3 regions of the Bariatricus sp. SGI.161 genome follow, and region 1 is predicted to be linked to each of the others. Evidence: riboswitches for the same ligand, from Rfam matches in the RefSeq annotation. Region 1 holds a riboswitch; each other region holds the start of a gene.
What was found. A riboswitch is a leader RNA that binds a small molecule or an ion and turns the genes downstream of it on or off. The one in region 1 is predicted to bind cobalamin.

Region 2: it holds a riboswitch for cobalamin, as region 1 does, so the genes downstream of both, ACQRBH_RS15150 (sirohydrochlorin cobaltochelatase) here and cbiD (cobalt-precorrin-5B (C(1))-methyltransferase CbiD) in region 1, are expected to answer to the same signal.
Region 3: it holds a riboswitch for cobalamin, as region 1 does, so the genes downstream of both, ACQRBH_RS10660 (uroporphyrinogen decarboxylase family protein) here and cbiD (cobalt-precorrin-5B (C(1))-methyltransferase CbiD) in region 1, are expected to answer to the same signal.

What each region holds. Positions count from the first base shown of each region.
Region 1 is NZ_JBNPLX010000011.1:64,076-74,333, forward strand. It holds gene sppA (signal peptide peptidase SppA) at 1-112, shown strand, start outside; gene ACQRBH_RS08405 (RDD family protein) at 93-752, shown strand; gene queA (tRNA preQ1(34) S-adenosylmethionine ribosyltransferase-isomerase QueA) at 776-1,801, shown strand; gene ACQRBH_RS08415 (superoxide dismutase family protein) at 1,908-2,387, shown strand; gene ACQRBH_RS08420 (Uma2 family endonuclease) at 2,477-3,247, shown strand; cobalamin riboswitch at 3,306-3,491, shown strand; gene cbiD (cobalt-precorrin-5B (C(1))-methyltransferase CbiD) at 3,635-4,780, shown strand; gene cobI (precorrin-2 C(20)-methyltransferase) at 4,821-5,513, shown strand; gene cobM (precorrin-4 C(11)-methyltransferase) at 5,510-6,268, shown strand; gene ACQRBH_RS08440 (cobalt-precorrin 5A hydrolase) at 6,269-7,321, shown strand; gene cobJ (precorrin-3B C(17)-methyltransferase) at 7,314-8,051, shown strand; gene cobK (precorrin-6A reductase) at 8,038-10,029, shown strand; gene ACQRBH_RS08455 (cobyrinate a,c-diamide synthase) at 10,026-10,258, shown strand, end outside.
Region 2 is NZ_JBNPLX010000035.1:12,200-22,457, forward strand. It holds gene ACQRBH_RS15135 (heavy metal translocating P-type ATPase) at 1-1,283, shown strand, start outside; gene ACQRBH_RS15140 (ABC transporter ATP-binding protein) at 1,487-2,203, shown strand; gene ACQRBH_RS15145 (FtsX-like permease family protein) at 2,218-4,614, shown strand; cobalamin riboswitch at 4,674-4,862, shown strand; gene ACQRBH_RS15150 (sirohydrochlorin cobaltochelatase) at 5,094-6,296, shown strand; gene ACQRBH_RS15155 (hypothetical protein) at 6,308-6,853, shown strand; gene ACQRBH_RS15160 (ABC transporter ATP-binding protein/permease) at 7,235-9,007, shown strand; gene ACQRBH_RS15165 (amino acid ABC transporter ATP-binding/permease protein) at 9,007-10,258, shown strand, end outside.
Region 3 is NZ_JBNPLX010000016.1:48,265-58,522, forward strand. It holds gene ACQRBH_RS10640 (insulinase family protein) at 1-806, shown strand, start outside; gene era (GTPase Era) at 859-1,755, shown strand; gene ACQRBH_RS10650 (hypothetical protein) at 1,810-1,986, shown strand; gene recO (DNA repair protein RecO) at 1,928-2,677, shown strand; cobalamin riboswitch at 2,925-3,111, shown strand; gene ACQRBH_RS10660 (uroporphyrinogen decarboxylase family protein) at 3,177-4,295, shown strand; gene ACQRBH_RS10665 (corrinoid protein) at 4,358-5,014, shown strand; gene ACQRBH_RS10670 (methylcobamide:CoM methyltransferase MtbA) at 5,029-6,060, shown strand; gene ACQRBH_RS10675 (ASKHA domain-containing protein) at 6,053-7,855, shown strand; gene ACQRBH_RS10680 (glycine--tRNA ligase) at 7,984-9,375, shown strand; gene ACQRBH_RS10685 (LytTR family DNA-binding domain-containing protein) at 9,806-10,084, shown strand; gene ACQRBH_RS10690 (hypothetical protein) at 10,106-10,258, shown strand, end outside.

The sequences.
Region 1 (10,258 bases):
GTTGGCAGAAGTCAAAGACTTGGTTCCAAAATCAGAAGCTCAGATATTGACAGAGACCGCAGCGGATATGGAAAGCGGGGTGCCGATGTACTATGCAGAACAATTACAATAGACCTTCAATGGAGTTCGCCGGTTTTTGGGTACGAGCAGCAGCTTATTGTATTGACCGTTCGGTAGTGTTTGTGGGACTTATGCTCGTGAGAATCCTATTATCGGTAGTAGCTGGCGGTGCACTTTCTGGAAGAAATATATTGTTCCATTATACTTGGAAAGATATTATTCTTTATGTGCTTCAAGTGACGTATTTCGTTCTGTTTACCTATTATACCGGGACGACTCTTGGAAAAAAAGCAATGAATCTGAGGGTTGTCAACGAAGATGGGAGCCAGAAACTGAATCTGATCGATGTGATTTACCGGGAGACGGTCGGGAGGTTCCTGTGTGGTTTGTCTGTCGGAATTGGATATATTATGGCAGGCGTCGACCGTGAAAAACGAGGATTGCATGATATGCTTTGTGACACGAGAGTTATCTATGCTAAGAAAGTAAAAGTATATCCAGTATATCAAGTCCCGCAGGGGTGGCAAGTGCCGCCACAAGGTCCGGCACCAATGCCACCGCAAGGTCCGGCACCAATGCCACCACAAGGTCCGGCGCCGATGCCGCCGCAAGGTCCAGGGGCAATGCCGCCTCAGGATCCATCGGTTCAGAAGTCCGTGGATGAGCAGATTCATCAGGGACATGCACAATAATATATAAAGAAGGGATTCATATTATGAAACGTCAAGATTTTTATTATGAATTGCCGGAAGAATTAATTGCTCAGGATCCATTGGAGGATCGTTCCAGCTCCAGACTTCTTGTACTTGACAAGGAGTCTGGAGCTGTTTCCCACCATGTATTTAAAGAAATTATTGATTATCTACATGAGGGAGATTGTCTGGTTATTAATGATACGAAAGTAATTCCGGCTAGATTAATTGGTTCAAAAGTAGGAACTGATGCCAAGATAGAAATATTATTATTAAAAAGAAAAGAAAATAATGTCTGGGAGACTCTGGTAAAGCCGGGGAAAAAGGCAAAAATAGGAACGAAGATCAGCTTTGGAGAGGGGCTTTTAATTGGTGAAGTCATTGATGTGGTAGAAGAAGGGAATCGTTTGATACAATTTACCTATGATGGAATCTTTGAGGAAATCTTGGATCAGTTGGGACAGATGCCTCTTCCGCCGTACATTACTCATCAACTGGAGGATAAAAACCGTTACCAGACAGTATACGCTACTCATACAGGGTCTGCGGCTGCACCAACGGCAGGACTCCATTTCACACCGGAACTTCTGAAAGCCATTGAAGAAAAGGGAATTGATATAGCCAGAGTAACACTTCACGTAGGCCTTGGAACATTTCGACCGGTTAAAGTAGATGAGATTACGGAACACCATATGCATTCCGAATTTTTTCAGATTGATGAAGATGCAGCGGCCAAGATTAATATGGCAAAGGATTCCGGAAACAGAGTTATCTGTGTAGGGACAACCAGCTGCAGGACTATTGAGTCTGCCGCAGATGAGACGGGACATTTGAAAGCATGCAGTGGATGGACAGAAATCTTCATTTATCCAGGATATAAATTTAAGGTTTTGGATTGTCTGATTACGAATTTTCATCTTCCAGAGTCTACACTCATCATGCTGGTGTCGGCTTTGGCTGGAAGAGAACATGTGCTGTCGGCATATGAAGAGGCTGTCAGAGAAAAATATCGCTTTTTTTCGTTTGGAGATGCTATGTTGATCTGTTAACGCATGAAAGGATGGGGCGGGGAAAATGAATTTTTTCCCCGCCCCATCCTTTTTACATATTCCTGAAGGTATTTGCATAGAATGCCACAAGGAGTGTGATGGTAAGATGAAGATTATGGAGAATCATCCAACTGCTTCTGCGAAGATAGCAGGAAGTGCAAAGTATCCACATCTCAGAGGTAGAGTGGATTTTTATGATACGTTTGGAGGAACGGTGCTGGTTGCATCTATTTATGGGATTACAGATATCAATGGAAAAAGCAGTCAACAGTTTCATGGATTTCATATTCATGAAGGTGGCAGCTGTTCTGGAACAGATCAGGAGCCCTTTGCAAATGTTGATGGGCATTACCAGTCAGTAAAATCACAGCATCCTGAGCATGCAGGGGATTTGCCGCCTCTGCTAAGTAATAATGGGATTGCGTGGATGTGTGTATATACAGATCGGTTTTATCCTGAGGATGTCATTGGAAAAACGGTAATTATCCATGCGTTGCCGGATGATTTTCATACACAGCCATCTGGTGCTTCTGGAGAAATGATTGCCTGTGGCGAGATTCAGGCACGAGAGAGCGAAATACGGTAAAAATATGGAAATAAAATGGAAATAATATGATTGACATATGGAGTGATAAAAGATATAATTATGAAAACAAATGAAAGAGAGGAACCAAAATGACAGTACAGGAAATGAAAGAGAGAAAGAAGCTCTTAGGTTATACGAACGAAATGATTTCAGAACTATCTGGTGTTCCTCTTGGCACAGTGCAGAAAATTTTTGCGGGTGTAACTGCCTCACCACGATATGATACATTGTTGGCTTTAGAGAAAGTGCTGAAAAAAGAAGATAACAAGATGGCTGAATCTGTAAGGGATTATTCGGTGAAAAGACCGGGGGAATATACTGTGCAAGATTATTATGCATTGCCGAAAGAAAGACGTGTGGAGTTAATGAATGGAGTCATCTATGATATGGCGGCACCGTCGAATTTGCATCAATTATTATGTACAGAGATATGGCAGCCAATCAAAGATTATATAAAAAAAGAAGGTGGGCAGTGTATTCCGTTTGTTGCGCCGGCAGATGTTCAGCTCGACTGTGATGATAAGACGATGGTTCAGCCAGACGTGTTTGTAGTGTGTGATCGGAGGAAATTAATTAAGCATTGTACTTATGGGGCACCGGATTTCATTGTGGAAATTCTCTCTGAATCAGGAAGAAAGAAAGATATGATTATAAAGTGTGAAAAATATGCCAGTGCAGGAGTCAGAGAATACTGGATTGTAGATCCGGTACAGAAAAAAGTATTAGTATATGACTTTGAACATGATGAATTTCCAGTAATCTATGGATTTGATGACAAAGTTCCAGTGAGGATTTTTGAAGGGAAATGTATCATAAATTTTGCTGAAATCTATGAATATGTAAGTTTTTTATATGAATAAAAAGGGAATAGAAACAGGAAGCAGAAAAGAATTTGACATGCCTGACATAAACCGATAGAATATAGATATTGAGACTGGTTTCACTTTGTGGATGAAAAGGGAATGCGGTGCGAATCCGCAGCAGCTCACTCTACTGTAAGAAATGACGAAACCTGCGGACCACTGTTGTGAGAATGACAACGGGAAGGGCGGGGATTAGGTTTTAGTTTTAAGTCAGGATACCTGCCAGTAATCAGAGTAAAGTCTTACGGTGAGGGCAGGATGATACATAAGAATGGAAAAGTTCTGATTGTATGGAGGGATTGTCGCAAGGCGTCACCTCCTTTTTCTTTCATATGAAAAAGATATATTCATGAATGTAGAAAAAGATGTGACAGGAGAGAAAGAATGGCACAGAAAAAACTTGCCTGGGGTTATACTACGGGAACGTGCGCACAGGCGGCGACGAAAGCCGCGCTGAAGATGCTATTTGCAAAAGAGCAGATAGATCAGGTAGAAGTGGAACTTCCCAAGGGAAAGAAACTTCAGTTGAAGATTCATGATATCAGGATAGAATACCGGGATGAGAATCAAAAGGAGATACAGAGCATATCTTGTGCAGTCCAAAAAGATAGTGGAGATGATCCTGATATCACGAACGGAATCATGGTGTACAGTAAAGTGGAAAAAACAAATACAGGACAGTACATTCTTGATGGAGGTCAGGGAATCGGGAGAGTTACGAAACCAGGTCTGGATCAACCAGTTGGGAATGCGGCGATCAATCGCGTTCCGCGTAAGATGATCTTGCAAGAAGTGGAGGATGCCTGTGAGGAGGTTGGTTATCTTGGGGGCATATATGTTGAGATATCCATACCGGAAGGAAAACGTCTTGCAGCAAAGACTTTTAATCCGAGACTGGGAATTGAGGGTGGTCTGTCGATTCTGGGAACCAGCGGATTGGTAGAACCGATGAGTGAGCAGGCATTGTTGGATACTATTTGCCTGGATATAAGAGTGAAAATGGCGGCAGGAAAAGAATATCTGATTGCGGCACCGGGGAATTATGGCTTGGATTTTCTGAGACAAGCCTATGGGATTGAAGAGCAGGAAGTGGTTAAATGCAGTAATTATATTGGACAGACTATAGATATGGCAATTGATCAGGGAAGTAAAGGTATTCTGCTGGTAGGGCATATCGGAAAACTCATTAAAGTTGCCGGAGGGATTATGAATACCCATTCAAGATGGGCGGACTGTCGGATGGAGATTCTTGCAGCGGCAGCGTTAAAAGCAGGAGTTTCGAGGGAAAAGACCTGTGAATTCCTGGATTGTATGACAACAGATGATGCATTGGACAGATGCACAGTTTCTGAGCGAGAAAGGATTATGGGGCAGATAATGGAGCGAATGGAGCAGTATCTGAATTACCGGGCAGCAGGTGAGCTTCAGATTGGTGCGATCACATTTTCCAATATATATGGTATTCTTGGAAAGACCAGCCAGGCAGAACATCTGATAGAAAAATATAAAGTTAGGGTCAAAAGCGTATGACCTAGTATCATATAGTAATAAAGACACAAGGAGAATGAAGATGGCAGGAATCTTATATGGAGTTGGCGTAGGCCCCGGAGATCCGGAGCTTTTAACAGTAAAAGCATTGCGAGTTATTCGAGAATGTGATGTGATTGCGGTTCCGGGCAGGAATCCGATGGAAACGGTTGCTTATCAGATTGTCAGGGAAGCATATCCAGAGATTGAACAAAAAGAGCTGTTGGGGATTTATATGCCTATGACAAAAGATGAGCAGACTTTACAAAAGAATCATGAGGAAGGTGCGAAAGTTTTGAGTCGTTGCCTGGATAAAGGAAAGAAAGTGGCATTTTTAACATTAGGAGATCCTGCAGTGTATTCTACTTATATTTATCTTCATAAAGAGATTCAAAAAAAGGGATATGAGGTAGAGATGGTCAGCGGAGTCCCATCATTCTGTGCAGCAGCGGCGAGACTGAATATAGGAATTGCTGAGAAAGCGGAACAGATTCACATTATTCCGGCTTCATATCAGATTGAAGAGGCTCTGCAGTTAGAAGGAACAAAGATTCTTATGAAGGCAGGAAAGAAACTTCCGCATGTAAAAGAACAGCTAAAAGATATGGATGCATCTGTTGTCATGGTAGAAAACTGTGGAATGAAGACGGAGCATATCTATTATGGAACAGAACAGATTCCTGAAGATGCAGGGTATTATACATTGTTATTTGTGAAAGAAGGAGAGGCGTTATGATACATTTTGTTGGAGCTGGACCTGGGGCAGAAGATCTGATTACAGTCAGGGGGCAGAAGATGATCGAAGAGGCTGACGTAATTATCTATGCAGGGTCCTTAGTGAATCCGGGACTTTTAAAATATGCGAAAGAAGGATGTAAAATCTACAATAGCGCATTCATGACGCTGGAGGAAGTGATAGAGGTAATGATACAGGCAGAAAAAAAGAGTCAGATGACTGTCCGGCTGCATACGGGAGATCCATGTCTCTATGGTGCGATTCGAGAGCAGATGGATATTCTGGATGAGAAGAACATTCTATATGATTCTTGCCCGGGGGTAAGCTCTTTTTGTGGTGCTGCGGCGGCATTGAATCTGGAATATACTTTGCCGGATGTATCGCAGAGTGTGGTCATTACAAGAACAGAAGGAAAGACACCTGTGCCAGAGAGAGAGAGCATTGCTTCATTTGCAAAGCACAGGGCGACCATGGTACTGTTCTTAAGTACAGGACTACTGGCGAAACTGACAGAACAACTGATCTGTGGAGGTTATGAACCGGATACACCGGCTGCAATTGTATATAAGGCGACCTGGCCTGAGGAAGAGACACATATCTGTACGATAGAGACATTGGAAGAGACGGCAAAGTCTCATGGAATTAGAAAGACAGCATTGATTATTGTTGGAGATGTTGTCAGCCATAATCATTATCAGCGATCAAAGTTATATGATCCTACATTTACTACGGAATATCGGAAAGGAACAGAGTAAATGAATGTAGCACTCATATGTTTTACACAAAAAGGCAAAATCCTGGCAGACAAAGTGGTGGCCGGACTGAGAGAGGAAGAGTATCGGGTAACCGTAGATGTCAAATGTACGGGCATACCAGAAGCGACAGATCTTACTCTGTCAGACTGGACCAGACAACAGTTTGAAAGTCAGGATGCGCTGATTTTCATTGGAGCTACAGGCATTGCAGTACGTGCTATAGCGCCATATGTAAGATCAAAGCAGAAGGATCCGGCTGTTTTGGTCATTGATGAAATGGGAATCCATTGTATTCCTCTATTATCTGGGCATATTGGAGGGGCTAATGAGCTAGCTCTGTTAGTCTCTGAAAAGATACAGGCACTGCCGGTGATCACGACAGCGACTGATATTAACCAAAAATGGGCAGTGGATGTTTTTGCAGTAAAAAACGGACTTCAGATACAGGATATGAAAAGAGCAAAAAGAATCTCAGCAGATATATTGAAGGAGACGCCGGTTTTGATTGATTTTCAGGGCAATGAGAAGAATGTGGAAGGAAAGCTTCCACGGGGACTTGTCCTCTGGAATCCGATAGAAGACCAGGGAAAAAATGAACCGGATATATCGGTAGGAATTTATCGAAATCCTGCATGGAGCCAGACATTGTATCTGATTCCAAAAGTTGTTGTCGCAGGAATCGGATGTAGGAAGCATACAGAAGCAGAACAGATTGAACTGGCCGTCACCAATGTTCTGCGGCAGAATCATATCTGGCCGGAAAGTATCTGGCAGGCTGCGAGTATTGATATAAAGGCAAATGAACCAGGAATTCTTGAATACTGTTTGGCACACCGATTACAATTTCAGGTATATAGTTCGAAAGAATTACAAGAGGTAAAAGGCGATTTCACGTCGTCTGGATTCGTAGAACGGGTGACTGGTGTTGATAATGTGTGTGAACGCAGTGCTTTGTGTGCCAGTGAATCTGGACAGCTTATTGTAAAAAAACAAGCGGGTAATGGGGTCACCGTTGCACTTGCCGTAAAAGAATGGAGGATAAGTTTTGAATAAGATATATGTGATAGGAATCGGACCGGGATCATATGAACAGATGACGATCAAAGCAGCGGAAGCGTTAAAGAAATGCGATGTAATCGTAGGGTATACGGTGTATGTTGATCTTCTTCGAGAATATTTCGGTGAAAAAGAGTTTTTGACTACCCCAATGAGACAGGAGGTTCGCCGCTGTGAGATGGCTTTTGAAGAAGCTGCAAAAGGGCGGACGACAGCAATGGTATGCAGTGGGGATGCCGGAATCTATGGCATGGCCGGGTTGATGTATGAGATTGGAGAAAAATATCCGGATATTGAATTAGAGATTATTCCGGGAGTGACAGCGGCTATAGGCGGTGCGGCAGTCTTAGGAGCGCCTATGATCCATGATTGTTGTCTGATCAGTCTCAGTGATCTTCTGACTCCATGGGAGAAGATCGAAAAGAGACTTCTTGCGGCAGCGCAAGCAGATTTTGTGATCTGCCTGTATAACCCATCCAGTAAGAAGCGGGCAGATTATCTGGATAAGGCATGTGATCTGATGCTCCGATATAAATCGGAAGATACCGTATGTGGTGTTGTAAAAAATATCGCAAGAGAAGGTGAAGCAATGCAGATACTATCCTTGAAGGAATTACAGAAAACAGCAGTAGATATGTTCTCTACAGTATTTATCGGAAATTGTGATACAAAAGTAATAGACGGAAAAATGGTGACGCCAAGGGGATATCGTTATGAAAGAGATTAAGATATTAATCTTCGGAGGAACTACAGAGGGCAGGAAACTGGCGGAATATTTGGTGAAAAGGCAGGTACAGGTACATGTCTGTGTTGCAACTTCATATGGAGAGAGCCTTCTTCCAGAAGATACGAATATTACAGTATCTCACAATCGGATGGATTGTGAAGAAATGCAACAATTTATTCGAAAATATCGGCCACGCTATGTGGTTGATGCGACACATCCCTATGCCAAAGAAGTGACGGAGAATCTGAGAACTGCCTGCGAACAGTGCAATGCAGATTATCTGCGCCTGGTCAGAGAATCCAGTCAGATGCAGGATTGTGTCTGTGTAGAGAATATGGAGGAAGCCATTCGATTTCTGGAACAGACGGAAGGAAATATTCTCGTAACAACTGGAAGTAAAGAGTTGGAGGAGTATACCAGACTAACAGATTATCAGGAGCGAGTCTATGCGCGAGTGCTCTCTCTGCAGAACGTAGCTGCCAAGTGCGAAGATCTTGGGTTTACTGGAAGACATCTGATCTGCATGCAAGGGCCGTTTTCGGTTGAGATGAATCTGGCAATGCTGCGGGAATTTGAGATTGCGTATCTGGTGACGAAGGAATCTGGCAATGTGGGAGGATACAGAGAAAAATGCCAGGCTGCCAGACTTGCGGGCGTTGGACTGGTTGTAATCGGACGGCCTTTTCAGGAGACGGGACTTGCATATAGAGAAATGTGTGAGTTTTTAAAGAAAGAATTAAATTTACAAGATAAGTGGAAAGTTTCTATCGTAGGAATCGGAATGGGGCCGGAAGATACCTTTACGGTGCAAGGAAAAAAACTCTGTCAGAAAGCGCAGTTACTGATTGGAGCAAAGCGTATGCTGGAGTCTTCTGCAAAAGCAGAGCAGCCATCCTATGCGGCTTACAAGCCGGAAGAGATACTTGCTTATATTAAAGAACATCCAGAGTATGAGAATGTTGTAGTCGCATTATCCGGTGATGTAGGGTTCTATAGTGGTGCCAAGAAGCTGCTTCAGTTATTACAACAGGAGCCGGATATAGAAGCGGAAGTGGTTCCTGGAATTTCTTCGGTAGCCTATTTCTGTGCCAGGTTAGGCATTTCCTGGGATGATGCAGCACTGACCAGCGTTCATGGAAGGAAAACTAATTTAATCTCTGTTATCCGTAATCATAAGAAGACGATTGCTCTTTCGGGAAATGCAGATGGAGTCCGAAGCATATGTCGAGAAATGATGGAATATGGGTATGGCAATCTGAATGTTTGCATTGGGAGCGATCTGGCGTATGAAGCTGAGAAGATTGAGTCGGGAACGGCAGAATCTCTGGTAGATTATAACGGCGGAGATCTTGCAATAGTGTATATTGAGAATCCAAAGGGAGGAACGCAGGTGACGACTCATGGATTGCCGGATCGAGAATTTGTGCGTGGAGATGTACCTATGACAAAAGAGGAAGTTCGTAGTGTCAGCCTCTCAAAACTGCATCTAAAGAGAGATGCTATTGTGTATGATGTTGGAGCAGGTACCGGTTCTGTTTCTGTGGAAGCAGCAATTCAGGCAGATCAGGGACATGTCTATGCGATAGAGAGAAATGAAGAAGCAGTTGCCTTGATACTTCAGAATCAGAGAAGGATGAAAGTCGACAATCTTACAGTAATTGCAGGAGAAGCACCAGATGTATTAGAAGAACTTCCGGCACCGGATTGTGTGTTTATTGGCGGAAGTAAGGGACATATGAAAGAAATTATACAGACTGTGGCGCAGAAGAATCCAAAAGTTCGAGTAGTGATTAACGCTATTGCATTGGAAACTTTGGCAGAAGCTGTTAAGTGTTGTGATGAGGTGAAGGTTACAGAGGAAGAGATTGTCCAGATATCAGTGGCAAAGTCAAAAAGTGTGGGAAGCTATCATATGATGATGGGACAGAATCCAGTCTCTGTGATTAGCTTTACGTGTAATGAGGATGGAAGAGAATGAGTCGGATACCTAGAATACTGTTAACTGCACCAAGAAGTGGAACCGGAAAGACCATGATTACCTGCGGAATATTACAGGCGTTAAAGAACCGAGAATTTCGGGTCGCTGCATTTAAATGTGGACCGGATTATATTGATCCGATGTTTCATCGGGAAGTTATTGGACTTGATAGTTATAATCTGGATACATTTTTATGTGGAAGAGAGGGAGTCAGGCATCTTCTATATAA
Region 2 (10,258 bases), on a different contig from region 1:
GGGAGATTACCTTTACGGTCAGGAAAGCTTCGGGGTCATCACGGTATGAAAAGATTGTAACAATGATTGAGGAATCAGAGAAGCTGAAATCATCTGTGGAAGGGAAAGCAGAGAAACTGGCAGACAGGCTGGTACCAGTTACTCTGGCTGGAACGATTGCTGCCTGGTTTCTGACGAGAAATGTTACCAAAGCGTTATCTGTTCTGATGGTGGACTTTTCCTGTGCCTTAAAGCTTGCAATGCCGATTACAGTGCTGTCAGCAATCCGACAGGCCGGCGATCATGATATTACGGTAAAAGGCGGTAAATACCTGGAAGCTGTTGCCGAGGCACAGACCATTGTATTTGATAAGACAGGTACGCTTACAAAAGCAAAACCGACGGTTAAAATGGTGGTTCCCTTTTGTCAAAAAGAGGAAAAAGAACTGCTTCGTCTGGCGGCGTGTCTGGAAGAACATTTTCCACATTCTATGGCAAAGGCTGTGGTACATGCGGCGCAGATGGAAGGACTGGACCATGAAGAAATGCACTCAAAAGTGGAATATATCGTAGCACACGGCAGCTCTTCTTACGTAGGAGATAAGCGAGTCATTATCGGAAGTAATCACTTTGTCTTTGATGATGAAAAATGTCAGATTAGGGAGGAGTATCAGGAACAATTTGAAAAACTTCCAGAAGAGTATTCGCATCTATATCTGGCAGTAGATGGCATATTGGCAGCTGTTATCTGTATCGAAGACCCGCTTCGCATGGAGAGTACAGAAATAGTAAAAGCGTTGAAACGTTCTGGATTCCAGAAAGTTGTCATGATGACAGGAGACAGCGAACGTACAGCAGCAGCTGTGGCAGCTAAAGTCGGTGTGGATGAATATTATGCTGAAGTACTCCCCGAAGATAAGGCAAGTTTTGTAGAATGCGAAAAAGCATCCGGCAGGAAGGTGCTTATGGTAGGAGATGGCGTGAATGATTCTCCGGCATTGTCTGCAGCAGATGTAGGAATTGCGATCAGCGATGGTGCAGAACTTGCCAGAGAGATTGCTGACATAACCATTTCGGCAGATGATCTTTATCAGATTGTGAGATTAAAAAAATTGAGCAATGCATTGATGAAAAGAATCCAGAGGAATTATCGTAAGATTGTGGGAATTAACACAGTGCTAATTCTAATGGGGATTGGTGGGGGAATGCAGCCAACAGTAGCAGCGATGCTTCATAATATTTCCACTTTGACAATCAGTTTGCAGAGTATGCAGAATTTATTAATAGAAGAAAGAAAAGAGTAATAAACAAAAAGGGCGGTTTGATCAAATCGCCTTTTTATTTGTTAACGAGAAATTTTTTTGATAAACCGGGTGTGTGTTGACAATAAAGATACAGTTAAAATATACTAATTGTGATTAAATATAACTAACAAGAGGAATGAAAGGATATATTTTGAAATAACAAAATAAGAAAAGCGAAGACTGAGAAGGGAAAAGGAGTAGTTATGTCAGAGGAAGAAAGAAATTTTTTAGAAATTGTAGATTTGAAAAAAGGATTTGGAAGCGGGGATACTCGTCAGGAGGTCCTGTGTGGGATGAATTTTTCGGTTGCAAAAGGAGAGTTCTGTGTTTTGCTGGGGCCTTCCGGTTCAGGGAAATCCACGCTTCTTAATATTATTGGAGGAATCGACAGTGCTGATTCCGGATATATTTCCATTCACGGTGATAAATTGGAAGATATGGCTGAAAAGGATTTGACACAGTACCGCAGGAAGCATCTGGGGTATGTGTTCCAGATGTATAACCTGATCAGCAATCTGAACGTAAAAGAAAATATCGAAGTGGGTGCATATCTGTCGGACCATCCGCTTGATATTGACGATCTGTTACATACTCTGGGACTCTATGAACACCGTCATAAGCTCCCGAACCAGCTTTCCGGCGGACAGCAGCAGAGGGTTTCGATTGGACGCGCCATTGTGAAAAATCCGGACATCCTGCTTTGTGATGAGCCCACCGGAGCGTTGGACTATAGTACTTCCAAGGAAATCCTGAAGCTGATCGAGGATATTAATCAAAAATATAAAAATACGATTATCATAGTTACGCATAATGAAGCTATTAAAAACATGGCAGATCATGTGATCAAACTAAGGGATGGAAAAGTGCGCCATAATGAAAAAAATACAAACAAAATTTCAGCAGTAGATCTTGAATGGTAAGGAGCGTGGCAGAGATGAAAGACGGAAAGATGAGAAATCCGCTTTGCAAGAGAATTATTCGAGAGCTAAAAAGGGACTGGAAAAAATATCTGGTTGTTGCATTGTTCCTAATCCTTGCCATTGGGTTTGTATCAGGCATGTATGTTGCTAATGGGAGTATGATGCAGGCTGCTGCGGTGGGGAAAGAGAAGTATCATCTGGAGGACGGACATTTTGAACTAGATCGGAAGGCAGATCAGGAGCTGATCCGTGCGATTGAAACCGGGGAAAAAGCTGATGTGAAACAGTTCTATCTGTATCAAGCCAAAATGGAACTGGATGACTCTGATTTTTCAGCAGTTCCTGTAACTGTATATGAGAATTTCTACCGGAATGAGGATGAAGATCATGATGATGACGGAAAGTCCGATGGTACCATCCGAGTGTATGAAAGAACAGAGGAGATTAATCAGGCCTGCCTGATGGAAGGAAGTTTCCCGGTGACGGAAGATGAGATTGCTGTTGATCGGATGCATGCGGACAATGCAGGAATTCAGGTAGGAGATACGATTACTGTCAGTGGGCAATCTTATCATGTTACAGGGCTGATTGCCTATGTAAATTACTCTACGCTTCATGAGAAAAGTACGGATCTAATGTTTGATGCACTGAAGTTTAATGTGGCTATGGTAACGAAGGATGGCTTTGGACGCCTCTCTGGTACGATCCACTATACATATGCATGGAAGTATGAACAGAGATCCATAGATGAGATAGAAGAAAAGAAGCAATCCGATGATTTCATGAAAGCTTTGCTTACCCAGACGGTCGTGCATGAGAATGAGCTTCAGGATTATGTTCCCCGTTATGCGAACCCGGCAATCAATTTTGCGACGGATGATATGGGGTCGGATGAAGCGATGGGCGGAGTGCTTCTGGATATCCTGATCGTGATTATTGCTTTTATCTTTGCGGTTACTATCAGCAATACTATTATGAAGGAATCACAGATGATCGGTACCCTTCGGGCATCCGGATATACAAAGGATGAGCTTGTGAGGCATTATCTGGCAACACCTGTGATTGTAACTATAATTGCGGCAATTGCAGGCAATTTGATGGGTTATACAGTCTTTAAAGATGTTGTAGTATCTATGTATTATAATAGTTACAGCCTTCCAACCTATGAAACAATATGGAACCCGGATGCGTTTGTTAAGACGACTGTAATACCAGTATTCCTGATGCTTGTGGTAAATCTGTTAGTGCTTATTCGTATGATGCAGCATACACCACTTCAGTTTTTACGGCGTGATCTGAAAAAGTCAAAACGAAAGAAAACTGTACGGCTTCCGAAGTGGAAGTTTTTTAACAGATTCCGTCTGCGTATCATATTCCAGAACATGCCTAATTATGCTGTCCTTTTTGCGGGCATTTTCTTTATTATGGTTATGCTGGCTATGGCAGTCGGAATGCCGTCTACCTTGAATTACTATCAGGGCAAGGCAGAAGATATGATGTTTGCAAAGTACCAGTATGTATTGAAATCCTGTGAAGATGAGGAAGGGAAAATGATTCATACGGATAATCAGGACGTAGAGGAATTCTGTATGAAAGCATTAAAGAAGACAGGGGACGAATTGGATGAAGAAGTGCCCATTTATGGCATTCGGGATAACAGCAGATATATCCAGATTGAAAACTTATCAGTACTTAAAGAAAATGAAGTGTATCTTTCACGACCATTCAGTGAGAAGTATAACCTGAAGGTGGGAGATACTATTAAGCTGGATGAAAAATATGAACATAAGCAGTATCAGTTTAAAGTATCAGGAATTTATGAAAAATGTCAGAGTATTGCAGTTTTCCTTCCGATTGAAAAATATCGTTCTTTATTTGAACTGGACAAGGAAGAGTTCACCGGATATATCTCAGACACAGAGATTACCGATATCGAAGAAGATAAAATAGCGACAGTCATTACGAAAGAGGATATTACGAAAATGTGCGACCAGTTAGATCATTCTATGGGAGCCTATATGCAGTATTTTCAGATTCTGTGTATCCTTTTATCAGCAGTACTGATTTATCTATTGACAAAGCTTATTATCGAAAAGAACGAAACGGCAATCTCCATGACGAAAATTCTTGGTTATGAAAACCGTGAGATCGCAAGCCTATATCTGCTTTCTACAACAATGGTAGTGGTTGTGGCAGATACCATAAGTGTAATATTAGGCTCTACGGTAATGAAACAGGCATGGAAAATCATTATGTTTAAATATAATGGATGGTTTGCCTTTACGATAGAGCCAATGGGCTATGTGAAGATGTTTTCCTTCGTTCTTCTGGGATACCTGATAGTAATGATGCTGGATTTCAGAAGAATCCGAAAGATTCCGATGGAAGAGGCATTAAAAAATGTGGAGTAGTCAATAACCATAGAATATTAAAAAACAATTTCAGAGACTTTACATTTTTATTTGAGTGTGATAAGGTATGTTCGATAGGTTCAGACAATCATGGATTGTTTGATTAAAAGGGAAACAGGTGCAAATCCTGTACGAACTCGTCACTGTAAGCGAGGAGTGCAAGGCCAGATAAGTCACTGAGCAATTGGGAAGGCGGCCTTGGATGTTGATCCGCAAGTCAGGAGACCTGCCTGTTTAAAAACGGAGTGGGATATGCCCACAGATCACGAGTAACTGGTCGCAACCGATTATAATGGAGATATTACATTTCTGGCAGTGCCTGTATCTGCCGGAAGTGTTGTTTGATTATGTCAGTATTACGTCCTTTTACCATTTTATGGAAAAAGGACGTTTTTTGGCTTTAAGTCATTATGCCCTCATAAGTACTGCCGTTATATCCTTTTGTCGGAAATGGACCAGAAATAAGAAGGAGGAACAAGATGAAGAAAAGAGTAGTAGCAATCTTGCTGGCAGTTTCCATGGTAAGTGCTCTGGTAATGACCGGATGTTCTGGCAGCAGTGAGGAGACATCCGAAACGGCGGAGGAAACTGAAGAAGTAGAGACAGATGCTGATCAGGAAGCGGCAGATGAAGTAGCTGCATTGATTGATGCCATCTATGTGCAGGAGAGAACAGATGAAACAGATGAACAGTGCAAGGAAGCCAAAGAGGCATGGGATGCACTGACAGATGAGCAGAAGGAATTGGTGGAAGGGGAAAATGCAGATCCGGATTACTTTGGAAGAGATACAGGCGATGCATCCAAAGATGATCCTCGTAATCAGGATGATATTGGTGAAAATGAGATCCTCGTAGTCAGCTTTGGAACCTCTTTTAATGACAGTCGCGTGGCTGATATTAAGGGAATCGAAGATGCACTTCAGGAAGCATATCCTGACTGGTCTGTAAGAAGAGCATTTACGGCACAGATTATTATTAACCATATTCAGGCAAGAGATGAGGAATGTATTGATAATATGGATCAGGCATTGGAACGTGCGGTTTCTAATGGAGTAAAGAATCTGGTCGTACAGCCGACGCATTTAATGCATGGCGCAGAATATGATGAGCTGATGGAATCTGTAGAAGCTTATCAGGATCAGTTTGAATCTGTAAAAGTTGCTGAGCCTTTGCTTGGAGAAGTTGGGGAAGACGCGACAGTTGTAAATGAGGATAAAAAAGCAGTTGCAGAAGCAATCACTTCCGAGGCAGTAGAAACAGCCGGATATGACAGCCTGGATGCTGCAAAAGAAGATGGCGCAGCATTTGTATTTTTGGGACACGGTACCTCTCATACTGCAAAAGTATCTTATAGCCAGATGCAGACACAGATGAATGACCTCGGATATGACAATGTATTTATCGGAACGGTAGAAGGCGAACCGGAAGAAACGGCATGTGAAGCTGTTATAGATGCAGTTGCCCAGGCAGGATATAAGAAAGTAATTCTTCGTCCTTTGATGGTTGTTGCAGGAGACCACGCTAATAATGATATGGCAGGAGACGATGATGACTCTTGGAAGAGCATGTTCAATGCTTCCGGAGAATTTGACAGTGTAGATACACAGATTGCAGGTCTCGGTGAGATTGAGGCGATTCAGAATCTTTATGTAGCACATACTAAAGCAGTAATTGGCGAGTAGGAGAAATGAAAATGAAGAAAAGGGTAATCGCAGTTCTTGGAATACTTTTGCTTTCATCTGCGCTTGTATTTGGATGTTCTGGGAAAAAAGATACTCAGGATACGGATGCAAAAGAACAGGTAGAAGAAACAGACCAAAAAGAGGATGTAGATACAGAGAGCAGCAGTGAGGCAGATGCTGGAATAGAGGATGGTACTTATTCCGCAGATTTTAATACAGACAGCGGAATGTTTCATGCCAATGAAGCCTGTGAAGGAAAAGGTACTTTGACGGTAAAAGATGGAAAAATGACAATACATGTTTCTCTGGTATCAAAGAATATACTGAATCTCTATCCGGGGCTTGCTGAAGATGCTCAAAAAGATGGGGCAGAACTTCTGGAACCTACGGAAGATACTGTGACGTATAGTGATGGCACGACAGAAGAAGTGTATGGATTCGATATTCCTGTCCCGGCATTGGATGAAGAATTTGATCTTGCGTTAGTAGGAACAAAAGGTACTTGGTATGATCACAAAGTCAGTGTTTCCAATCCAGAACCGGTTGAAGGTGAGTAAAACGAAAAATGACTTTGCAGCAGTTAAATATTGGATGATCTGGAACCTTATTCTTATCTGTCTTTTAAACAGGGAGAGCATACTCTTTTGAAAGGGAAAGAGCATGAACTGCTTCATTGTAATTTTGTCTAAACAATAGGAAGAAGAGACTTGGGGATTGATGTGCCTCAAGTCTTTTTTATTGTGCAAAGTTTAAAACAGAAGCAGTTAGTTGAAAAAAGTAATTGACAGTTTGTGTAATAAAATGATATATATAAGTTAGTTGCCTCAAACCGAGGCTTCTTTTTTTGAATGATGGTTAGCGGCCACTAATTCAATTAACTGAAAAAGACGATTATTATTCAGAAGAACAGAATCGTGAAAGAAAGGAAACTACAAAACATGATAAAAACAAGATTGGTCAAACTGTTATCTCATGCAAAAAAATATATTGTGTTTCAGGTCGTATGGAAGTGGATATCCCTGTTATGCCAGATAGCGATGATTTATGCTGCTTCCATGCTTTTGGAGAGTGCGTTGTTTGATGCGATTACAAAGAATCAGCTGCTTTTATACGGTATCGTGATTTTTATTGCCATTTCATTGCGCCTGATCTGTGACAGACAGGCATCCTATGCTTCTTATGAGGCGAGCGTTGATGTGAAACGGATATTGCGCGAGAAGATTTATGGGAAATTATTGAAACTGGGAGCATCTTATCGTGAAAGTGTTGCGACTTCTGAAGTGGTACAGATGGCAGCAGAAGGTGTGGAACAGCTGGAGACATATTTTGGAAAATATTTGTCTCAGTTATTCTATAGCCTGCTGGCTCCTATAACGCTCTTTGTTATCCTTGCTTTTGTGAATCTGAAAGCAAGCCTGGTGCTTTTGATCTGTGTTCCGCTGATCCCGATCTCTATCGTGGCAGTACAGAAATTTGCAAAAAAATTATTAAACAGATATTGGGGAATCTATACAGAACTGGGAGATTCTTTCCTGGAGAATCTGCAGGGATTGACAACTCTGAAGATTTATCAGGCTGATGCAGATAAAGCAGATGAGATGGATGAAGAATCTCAGAGATTTCGGCGGATTACCATGAAAGTGTTGACTATGCAGCTGAATTCTACCAGTGTGATGGACATCATTGCCTATGGCGGCGCAGCAGTCGGCATGATCGTGACACTTTCAGAATATATCAAGGGGAATGTCAGCTTCAGCGGAGCGCTGATGATTATATTACTGGCATCTGAATTTTTTATTCCACTGCGGCTTCTGGGTTCTTTCTTTCATATTGCTATGAACGGTATGGCGGCAAGTGACAAGATCTTTGCGTTATTGGATCTGCCGGAACCGGAGGAGAAAGAGATTGAGCTTAGGAAAGAAACGACGACTATCCAATTAGAGGATGTGCGATTTGCCTATGAAGAAGAAAGGGATATTCTGGAAGGTGTGACCGTGGAATTGAGCGGCGGCAGTTTCACTTCTCTGGTGGGAACCTCTGGCTGTGGAAAAAGTACCATTGCGGGTATCCTTATGGGAAGAAACAAGGGCTATCGGGGCAGCATTACTATCCAGGACCAGGAACTTTCGAAAGTTTCAGAAAAGAGCTTGATGGATCACATTACTCTGGTCAGTCACAATAGCTATCTGTTTAAAGGAACAGTCCGTGAGAACCTGAAGATGGGGAAAGCCGATGCATCAGAAAAAGAGATGTACGCAGTGCTGGAAAAAGTCAACTTGTTAGGATTTTTGGAGGAACAGCAAGGACTGGATACGCCTATCCTGGAAAGAGGAAGCAATTTCTCCGGCGGGCAGTGCCAGAGACTGGCGCTGGCAAGAGCGCTTCTCCACGACACACCGGTCTATATCTTTGATGAGGCGACGTCCAATATTGATATGGAAAGCGAAGAGATGATTATGGAAGTAATACGGGGGCTGGCGAAGACGAAGACAATCCTGCTCATTTCTCACAGACTTGCGAATGTAGTAGAATCTGACCGAATCTATATGTTGGAGAAGGGACATGTGGTACAGTCTGGTACTCATAAGGAGCTGATGGAATCTGGAGGAGCTTATGCAGATTTATACCGATATCAGCGAGATCTGGAATCCTATGGACACGCGATCAGCCAGTCAGAAGAATATTTAGACAGAAAGGTAGTGACAGAGTAATGGAGCAGAAAAAACGAAGAAAAGGTATTGTGATTATGGGACAGCTCATCGGATTAGTGAAACCGTTGCTTCTGCTGATGTGTCTTGCCATTCTATTAGGAGTACTGGGATATTTGTGTGCCATTTTTTTAACCATTCTTACCGGGTATGGAATGTTATATGGATTGTCAGAGATTCTGCGGCAAAACGTGGACGTGATTGAAGGGGGATTCTTCCCGTCACGGTCATTTGGAACGATAGCGTCAATCCTGATTGTTCTTGCTATTCTGCGTGGTGTGCTTCATTATGGAGAGCAATATTGTAACCACTTCATTGCATTCAAGCTGCTTGCAATCATTCGGCATAAAGTATTTGCGTCACTTCGCAGGCTATGCCCGGCGAAACTGGAAGGACGAGATAAGGGGAATCTTATCTCTATCATTACATCAGATATCGAGCTTCTGGAAGTTTTCTATGCGCATACAATCTCTCCGATTGCCATTGCAATTCTGACTTCTCTGATTATGGTTCTTTTTATCGGTGCACAGTATGCACCGGCAGGTATACTTGCACTTATGGGGTATATAGTAGTCGGTGTCGTGATTCCGGTCTGGAACGGGAAGAAAGGAGCAGAGGAAGGGATGCAGTTTCGGAATTCTTTCGGGGAGTTGAACAGTTTTATATTGGATTCCCTTCGTGGACTGGACGAGACAATCCAGTATGACAAGGGCGAAGAGCGAATGAAACAGATTGATGATCGTTCCAGAGAACTGGGACTGATGCAGAAGAAGTTGAACCGTCATGAGGCAGTGCAGGGGGCATTGACGAATATGGCTATTTTGTTATTCTCTTTTGGAATGCTCTTCTTCATGCTTTGGAAGTATGAAAGAGGCATTGTCAGTTTTGACAGTATGCTAATAACAGTCATTGCTATGATGGGTTCCTTTGGACCGGTGACGGCACTGTCTAACCTGTCTAATAATCTGAATCAGACACTGGCCAGTGGAGAGCGTGTTCTCTCTCTGTTGGAAGAAGAACCGCAGATTGAAGAAGTTGGAGAAAAAGAGCAGACTATATTTGCTGGTGCAAAAGCAGAGCATGTGGATTTTGCCTATGAGGAAGAACAGATTCTGAAAGACTATTCTATTGAGCTCCCGAGAGGAAAGGTTGTAGGAATCCACGGGGCGAGCGGTTCTGGTAAATCTACGCTGCTAAAGCTTTTGATGCGTTTCTGGGATGCAGATCAAGGAGATATTCGAATCTCCGGAAAGG
Region 3 (10,258 bases), on a different contig from region 1:
ATTTTTACCAGAAGATAGTGGAGCTGTCAGATCATTTTGAGGAAGAAAAAGAATCAATAACCGCAACACTTATCGATCTTACCAAGAAACTATTCCGTTCGGATAACATGATGATCAGTTATACTGCTTCAAAAGAAGGAATGGACGGATTAGAGAAGATGATTGCCAATCTTTCCGAAAGACTTTACAAAGAAGTTCCAGAAGAGACGCCATGCATCATCCATTGCGAAAAGAAGAACGAAGGATTCAAAACAGCATCAAAAGTACAGTATGTGGCACGAACCGGTAACTTCATCGATAATGGAGCTGCATATACCGGAGCACTTCAGATCCTGAAGGTAATCCTAAGCTACGATTATCTCTGGCAGAATATCCGTGTAAAAGGCGGAGCATATGGATGCATGAGCAATTTCAACCGCATAGGAGAAGGTTATTTCGTTTCCTACCGTGATCCAAATCTGAAGCGCACCATAGAAGTATACGAAGGAATTGTAGATTACCTGAAGAACTTCACCGTAAGCGACAGAGACATGACCAAATACATCATCGGAACCATCAGCAATATAGATCAGCCTATGACACCCGCAACCAAAGGCGAACGATCCATGAACCTCTACATGAATAAAGTAAGCGCAGACATGATCCGCGAAGAACGCAGCCAGATTCTAGATGCAACACAAGATGATATTCGCGCCCTTTACCGAGTTGTAGAGGCCGTATTGAAGGCAGATCAACTGTGCGTAGTTGGAAGCGAAGATATAATAGAAGAAAATAAAGAACTGTTTAAAACTGTGACAAGTTTTTAACAGGGGACGTAGTAAATTGAAAGAATACTACGTCCCCATTTAAGGAGTTTTTATGAGAAAAGATTATAAATCGGGATTTGTTACTTTGATCGGACGCCCAAATGTGGGGAAATCTACGTTGATGAATTGTCTGATAGGACAAAAAATTGCCATTACTTCTAATAAGCCGCAGACGACGAGAAATCGTATCCAGACGGTGCTGACAACGGAGAAGGGGCAGACCGTGTTTGTGGATACGCCGGGTATCCACAAGGCGAAGAATAAGCTTGGGGAATATATGGTGAATGTGGCAGAGCGGACGTTGAATGAGGTGGATGTGGTGTTGTGGCTTGTGGAGCCAACGACGTTCATCGGTGCAGGTGAGCAGCACATTGCCAAGCAGCTTCAGAGAGTTCATACCCCAATTATTCTGGTTATTAATAAGATTGACAGTGTGAAGAAGGAAGAGGTATTGCCGGCAATTGCAGCGTATAAGGATGTCTGCGATTTTGCGGAAATTGTTCCGGTGTCTGCAAGAAATGGGGATAATACGGATGAGTTGATCCGAGTGATCATGAAGTATCTTCCTTATGGACCACAGTTTTATGATGAGGATACCATTACTGATCAGCCGGAGCGTCAGATCGTAGCAGAGCTGATCCGCGAAAAAGCACTTCATTGTCTGCAGGATGAGATTCCACATGGAATTGCGGTGGCAATTGACCAGATGAAGATGCAGAAGAAGGTAATGCATATTAATGCGACCATTATCTGTGAGAGAGACTCCCACAAGGGGATAATTATTGGAAAACAAGGAAATATGTTGAAAAAGATTGGTAGCACAGCCCGCTATGAGATTGAGAAAATGCTGGATTGTCAGGTAAATCTGAAACTCTGGGTCAAGGTAAAGAAGGATTGGCGGGACAGTGAATATCTAATGAAAAATTTTGGTTATCGGGATGAAGAATAAAATCAGCCTTTTCTGGGAGAACCTAATCCTATCAACAGAGGATGAGGTGATTTCATGGAAGAAGAGTACTGGGAGCGTTTTCTGGAGACGGGAAAAGTGACAGATTATCTTTGCTATAAGGGAATGCAGATTTGTAAACAGATAATAAAAGACCATGAAGGTGGAATAAACGGTGAATCAGATTACAGTGACAGGCTTGGTCCTGCAGGCGACTCCTGTCGGCGAATATGACAGACGAGTGGTAATTCTGACAAAAGAACGAGGGAAGATTGCAGCATTTGCCCGCGGCGCAAGAAGGCCTAACAGTGCACTGATGGGAGTAACGAGTCCATTTTCCTTCGGAGAATTTACAGTTTATGAGGGGCGGACATCATATACATTGGTGTCGGCCTCTATTTCCAATTACTTTCAGGAGCTGCGTATGGATGTTGAAGGGGCATATTACGGATTCTATTTTATGGAGCTGGCCAACTATTATGCAAGAGAAGCTAACGATGAGACTCAGCTTTTAAAGCTCTTGTATCAGACTCTTCGGGCACTTGTAAATCCCCATATACCAAACCGGCTGATTCGATATATCTATGAGCTGAAAACGGTCAGTATCAATGGAGAAGGACCACAGGTATTCCAGTGTGTAGGATGCGGGGACAGAGAAAGACCAATGGTGTTCAGTGTTAGACGTGGAGGTCTGCTCTGTGACAGATGCAGAAGAGATGTTTCGGATGGAATGGTGCTGAATCCCTCCACAATCTATACGCTTCAATATATTGTGGGAACGCCGGTGGAAAAACTATATACCTTTACCGTATCTGATGAAGTGCTTCGGGAACTGGGAAAAGTGACCGGAAGATATCTGGAAACTTACGTAGGAAAAAGATTTAAGTCATTAGAGATATTAGAACAATTGACAAAATTAGGATAAAAATATACATAAAAGGGGAGCCTCGCACCCGACCAGATCTGTTGGTGTGCGAAGCTCCTCTCTGATGTTATTCTTTTTCAAGCAGCGTTTCCTGTAATATATTTATCTGTATTATAGTTTGTCAGAACGAAAACATAAAGTGAATGAATCATTTAGAGATGAAAAACCCGTAGAATAGAAACTATCTATATAAGACTTTTACTATAGAAATAACCGATTTGGAAAATGTTAATTCACATGATAAACTTGAAATGTAAACGTATATAGTGACAATGAGAATTGTTGAAAAGGGAATTCGGTGAGAGTCCGGAGCAGCCCGCTCTACTGTGTGACGGACGATGGTTTTGTTGACCACTCAAAATATTTTGCTTTTGGGGAAGGAAATCCAGAGGACGAAGTCGAGTCAGGAGACCTGCTATATATTTTCAGGAGATTTCGGTGGGGAAAGACAGTGTTTACGCTGTTTTTTCGTACCGTATTTTATTTTAGGAGGTAAAAAATGGATTATCAAGAGCTGAAAAAGTTGATGAATGAACAGAAAGAAGAGATGACACCTTCTGAACGTATGGCAGCATACATGAAAGGGGAGGAAGTGGACTGCATTCCATATGGAATTCTTGCCCCAGACATGGCGATTGCCGATTTGATGGGATATTCAACGAAACAAATGAGTGAAGATCCGGAAGTTATGGCAAAGGTCATCAGGGAGAAGGATGTGACATATAACAATTTTGGATTTGGAGTTGGGCCGGATTTAAGAACCATTGGAGTAGCACTTGGATCGAAACTTTTCACACCAGAATACGGAGTGCCTCGAATCGAAGAACATGTCCTTATGGATTATGCAGATATTGATAAATTAAAAGTAGTGGACCCATATGACAATCCCGTTCTTACCCCAATGCTTGATATGGCAAAAGAATTAAAAAAACGATTACCCGAATATCCAATCAGCACAGGTGTGACAGGGCCAGTGTCATGTGCAGCTGCGATCAGGCCGGTGGATTTAATGTTAAGAGATACCAGAAAAAATCCGGAAATGCTGAAAAAGCTTTTGAAACTTTCCAATGAATGTTCATTAAAATGGGTAGAAGCATTTTGTAAAGAATTTGGGCCATGTTCTGTATTTATATCTGATCCGGTGACCTGCTCGGATATTTTGAGTAAAAAGCAGTTCGATGAGTTTTCTTACCCATATTTGAAAGAGTTAATTGATGGGCTTTATGAAATAACAGGACAGCCGCCGATGATCCATATTTGTGGAAAGACAAAACCAATCTGGAACGACATTGCAAATAGTGGAGTATGTGCATTTAGTATAGATAATTGCGAAGATCTTGCTGAGGCAAAAGAAGCGATTGGAGATAAAGTGATGTTAATGGGAAATGTACCGCCAGTAGATGTTATGTTAAATGGTACGATTGATGAGGTGATTGCGTCCTGTAAAGAATGTATTGAAAAGGCAGGAGACAGTCCAAAAGGATTCCAGCTTAACGTCGGATGTCAGACGCCGTTTGGTACATCTAAAGAGAATATGGAAGCTCTTATCTATGCAGCAAGAAAATATGGGCGTGGTGCGAAAATAGGATGCCTGCCGAAAGGATTGCAAGAAGATTAAGAGGTAGTTTATAGAATCAATAGATGTTAATCTTGATTAATAAGTTTTAGGAGGAAATGATCATGGCAAGATCAAAAGAGGAATTACTGGAAGCGTTATCTGAATGTGTAGTTGAAATGGAGGACGAAGAGGTCGTAGATGTTGCGAATGAATATCTGGAAGCAGGATACTCAGCATTTGATGGTATTATGGATGGACTTGTAGATGGAATGAATAAGGCGAGTGATTTGTACGATGCAGAAGAATATTTCGTTACCGATGTACTGCTCTGTTCTGATGCAATGTATGCAGGATTAGACGTGCTTCGCCCGCATCTTCCGGCAGATGATACCGGTGTAGAAAAACCAAAAGTTGTTATCGGTGTTGTGGAAGGAGATACTCATGATATTGGCAAGAATCTTGTGAAGATTATGCTGGACACAGCAGGGTTTGAAATGTATGATTTGGGAAGAGATGTCCCGTTAGATAGTTTTGTAGATAGGGCAGTGGAAGTAGGAGCTTCTATTATCTGTATGTCAACACTGATGACAACTACTATGATTGGTATGAAGACCGTTATTGATAAGTTAAAAGAGCGCGGGATCCGTGATCAGTTCAAGATTATGATTGGTGGAAGTCCGATTTCTCAGAAATATGCAGATGAGATCGGAGCAGACGGTTATTCTGTAAATGCAGTGGAAGCCGTAAAGCTTGCTAAGCGTCTGATGGGAATTGCGTAATAAGGAGGCGATACATGTTGACAGAGAAAGAACGTTTGGAAAAAGTGTTCCATCATGAAGAGGTAGATCGTCCGCCTTGCATATGCCCAGGTGGAATGATGAATATGATTACGTCGGAACTTATGGATACCTGCGGGGTAACATGGCCAAAGGCACATACAGATGCTGAGATGATGGCGAAGCTTGCATTGGCGAACTATGAGAATGGCTGCTTTGAAAATGTGGGGGTACCATTCTGCATGACCGTAGAAGCGGAGGCAATGGGGGCAGAAGTGACCATGGGAACGAAGATATTCGAGCCTCATGTGACGGGGTATGCCATCGATTCTGTACTGGATTGGAAGCAACTAAAGCCGGTAAATCATGAAGAGGGTCGTGCAAAGGTAGTTTTAGATGCTATCCGTATTTTAAAAGCTAAGAATCTGGATGTACCAATCGTTGGAAATATTACCGGACCAATCAGTACAGCAAGTTCTGTAATGGAACCTGTGAATTTTTATAAGGATCTCAGAAAACACAAAAAAGAGGCCCATGAATATATGACGTTTGTGACGGAGCAGATTATTGATTTTGCCAGAGCACAGATCGAGGCTGGAGCAGATGTTATTGCAATCTCAGATCCGAGTGGTACAGGAGAGATTCTGGGGCCAAAATATTTTGAAGAATATGCAGTAAAATATCTGAATATGGTTCTGGATGGACTTCAGGATGAGAAGATGGGAACTATCGTGCATATCTGTGGACAGATGAAAAGTGTATATAAACAGATTGATATGGTACACAGTGATGCATTAAGTTTCGACTCTGTCGTGCCAATGTCTGAGGCAAGAAAGCATCTGGAAGATCGTGTTCTGATGGGAAATGTCAGTACCTATGCATTGGAGTTTGGAGATCCGGAGCGTGTGGCGAAGCTGACTCGCAGCTGTGTTGCCGGCGGCTCGGATATCATTTCACCGGCGTGTGGTCTGGGAACAAAGTCACCGCTTGTGAATATACAGACAATTTTAAAAACATTAAAAGAAGAAGAGGTACTAGCTGATGCCTAAGATAACAGTACAGCCGGCAGGAAAGAGTTACGAGTATACAGTAGGAAAAACATTGCTGGAAATTCTTCTTGCTGAGAAGATATTTGTGGACAATCCCTGTAATGGGAAGGGAGTATGTGGGAAATGCCGTGTTAAGGTTCTGGAAGGAAATATTCCGGCAATCTGCGAGACGGAGCGAAAACTGTTGAAAACAGAAGAACTGGAGGCGGGAATTCGTCTTTCCTGTCTGGTCAGACCGGAAGATGATCTGGAGATTGAACTTCTCGGAAAAGAGCGGAAACATGAAGTCTTGACTACGGGCTACATCCCGGATTTTGCATTTGACTGTGATATCGAAAAACGAGTAATAGAGATCCATAAGCCGACATTAAGTGATCAGACCCCTTGGGAAGATCAGATAAAAGAGCAACTTGGAATGGATAATATCAGTTTTTCGGCTCTGCAGTCTGCAACATTCGTCCCGGGACAGGTCACAGTTGTTCTGCATAATGGTGAAGTGATACAGGTTGAAGAAGGTGACACTTCAGATTCCATGTATGGTGTGGCGATTGATATTGGAACGACGACTGTCGTATGTGCATTGATTGATATGCATACAGGGAAAGAGCTGGCTAATGCATCTATGATTAATGCGCAGAAGCATTTTGGACTGGATGTTCTTACGAGAATTACTTATGAACTGGAGCATCCACAGGATGGCGTGGAAAAACTTCGCAATGCTATTGTAGAATCCATTAACGATATGATTGAAGAGATCTGTAGGCAGGCTGGAATCTCAAGAGAACGAATCTATGAGATTACAGTGGGCGCAAACTGTACAATGATGCATACGCTCCTTGGAGTAGATGCAACGTCGATCGGAAAAGCACCGTATGCTCCAATGTTCGTAAAATCAAAGGATATTCCAGTTGATTCGATTGGAATACATGCGGCGAAGGGAGCAAGGCTTTATTGTCTTCCATCCGTTTCCGCGTATATAGGGGCAGATATTGTGGCTGGCGCTTATGTGTGTGAGTTGGAGAAAGAAAAAGGCAATGTATTATTCATTGATATTGGAACCAATGGAGAAATCGTATTGTCCAGTCATGGAAAGCTCTTGTGCTGTTCTTGTGCAGCTGGTCCGGCTCTGGAAGGAATGAATATCAGTTCCGGCATGCGTGCGGCAGAGGGTGCCATTGAGGATGTAGAGATCACCGAAGAAGGTGTGAAGCTAAAAGTCATTGGCGATGAACCGCCAATCGGTGTGTGTGGAAGCGGTATTCTTGCAGTGGTAAAGGAATTGTTAAAGTCTGGTCTGGTACGCAAGGATGGTGCGTTTATTAAGAAAGATAAATTAGAAGAAACAGATTACCGTTATCCGATGCTCCAGTTAGATGGAAGAAAACGAGAATTTATCATGACAGAGAGTCCTGAAAAGCTTCTCATCACGCAAGGAGATGTACGCCAGGTACAGCTTGCAAAAGGGGCAATTCTGTCCGGATTTATAGCTCTTCTGAATAAAGCTGGAATCCAGATGGAAGATCTGGATAAAGTGATGATTGCCGGTCAGTTTGGAGCACATCTTCCGGCGGATAGTCTGACAGGAACAGGAATCTTGCCACAGGAAGTTGAAGACAGGCTTGTCTATGTCGGAAACTCCTCGAAGACAGGCGCATATATGGCACTGATGTCAGCTCAGGTAAAGCGAGAAATGGAAGAATTAGCTCACAATATGGATTATATGGAATTAGGAGCAACACAAGGATATGAGAGACTTTTCTCCGATTGCCTGATTTTCCCAGATTTCAGTAAATAACACCTTGAAAAGATATACAGTTAAATGTATAATAGTTTACAATTATACATTTCAGTTGTCGTGCATCCGGTGAAAGTTATCGGAAGCAGATTCTGCAAGTATAAAAAACAGAAGGTGAGGATGAGGATATGGTAGAAAAAACAATGGACAAAATCGTGGCATTGGCGAAATCCAGGGGGTTTGTATATCCAGGATCTGAGATTTACGGAGGGCTTGCAAATACATGGGACTATGGAAACCTCGGAGTAGAGTTAAAGAACAATGTCAAAAAAGCATGGTGGCAGAAGTTTGTACAGGAGAATCCATATAATGTTGGTGTTGACTGTGCAATCCTTATGAATCCACAGACATGGGTGGCAAGCGGACACCTTGGCGGATTCAGTGATCCATTGATGGACTGTAAAGAATGTCATGAGCGTTTTCGTGCAGATAAGATGATTGAAGATTATGCACATGAGAACGGTATCGATATTGGAGACAGTATTGATGGATGGAGCCATGAACAGATGGAGGCATTTGTCAAGGAGCATGAGATCCCATGTCCAACATGTGGAAAGCATAACTTTACAGAGATTCGTGAGTTTAACCTGATGTTCAAGACATTCCAGGGAGTTACAGAAGATGCAAAGAATACGGTATATCTGAGACCTGAGACGGCACAGGGAATATTCGTAAATTTCAAGAATGTACAGCGTACTTCAAGAAAGAAGATTCCATTTGGTATCTGCCAGATCGGTAAGTCTTTCCGTAACGAGATTACACCTGGTAACTTTACATTCCGTACCAGAGAATTTGAACAGATGGAATTAGAATTCTTCTGTGAGCCGGGAACAGACCTCGAATGGCATGCATACTGGAAGAAGTATTGCCTTGACTGGCTGAAGGCTCTTGGCATTAAAGACGAAGAGTTACGCCCACGTGATCATTCACCAGAAGAACTTTGCTTCTACAGCCGTGCAACAACAGACGTAGAATTCCTCTTCCCATTCGGATGGGGTGAGCTGTGGGGCATCGCAGACAGAACAGATTATGACCTGACTCAGCATCAGAATGTATCTAAGCAGGATATGTCTTACTTTGATGATGAGAAGAAAGAAAAATATATTCCATACGTTATTGAACCATCACTGGGTGCTGACCGTATGGTGCTGGCATTCCTTTGCAGCGCATATGACGAAGAAGAATTAGAAGGCGGAGATACAAGAACAGTCCTTCACTTCCACCCGGCACTTGCACCAGTAAAGATAGGAGTCCTTCCACTTTCTAAGAAGTTAAATGAAGGTGCTGAAAAAGTATATACACAATTGTGCAAGAAGTATAACTGCGAATACGATGAACGTGGCAACATCGGTAAACGTTACCGCCGCCAGGACGAGATCGGAACACCATTCTGTGTAACTTACGATTTCGATTCCGAAGAAGACGGAGCAGTAACCGTACGTGACAGAGACACCATGGAACAGGAAAGAGTTAAAATAGAAGACTTGGATGCTTACTTTGAGAAAAAGTTTGCATGGTAAGAAATAAAGGGATGTAGATAAAGTTGGTGCTGGAGTTGAACTCCAGCACCACTTTTCTTTACAAATGGATTTTCTCGATGTTCCTTTTCATAAATCATAGATTTCTTTATTTGCGGACATTTGTAGGGAAACAATGGTTTGATATGGTCTTACAGCAGTGATTCAAAAAAAGCATAGCTGACATAAGAGAACGGGTATCCGCTGTGATTGGACAAAGTAAAAATTATGGAAAAATTTGAAAGCGGAAGAAAAAGTTATAAAGTAATACGTTTGTTTTTGAATTATAGAAAAATATATTACAAACACACATAAGGATGCCAAGGTTGTGTCGGCTCGAAAAAATCCACAATACACTTTATTTGATGTAAATAAATATGGGGAATCTCCGGCATTGTTTTTTTTAGATATACAGTTGGAATCGGGAAGCCGGATGATAGAGATTCCTATTGAAGATATTGTAATGGTACAAGCAATTAAAAGTACTCATATGATTGATATCTATACAACGAGTCAAAAAATAAAAATAAAAGAAACATTGAAAAAAATGTTTGAAATATTGGGTGGGGATTTTATTTATGTGAATAAATCTTGCATTGTGCAGAAAAAAAAGATTCGAGAAATAGATAAGAAGAATCATTACGCGTTAATGCCAGGAGGATTAAAGGTAGAGGTCTCATATAGAGAAATGAGGAACCTGTTAAGAGAATAATAATGAAATGGTGTGAGTTGTATGATCTTAATAAATGGAGTATTATCGGGACTTTGTGTAGTCATAGGGGCAACTGGCTTACTGAGTAAACAGTTACGAAGGACAGAGTATCTGATACTTATTGGATATGTGGCAGTTGTAGGAATACTGGCACATCTTTTTATAAAACAAGAC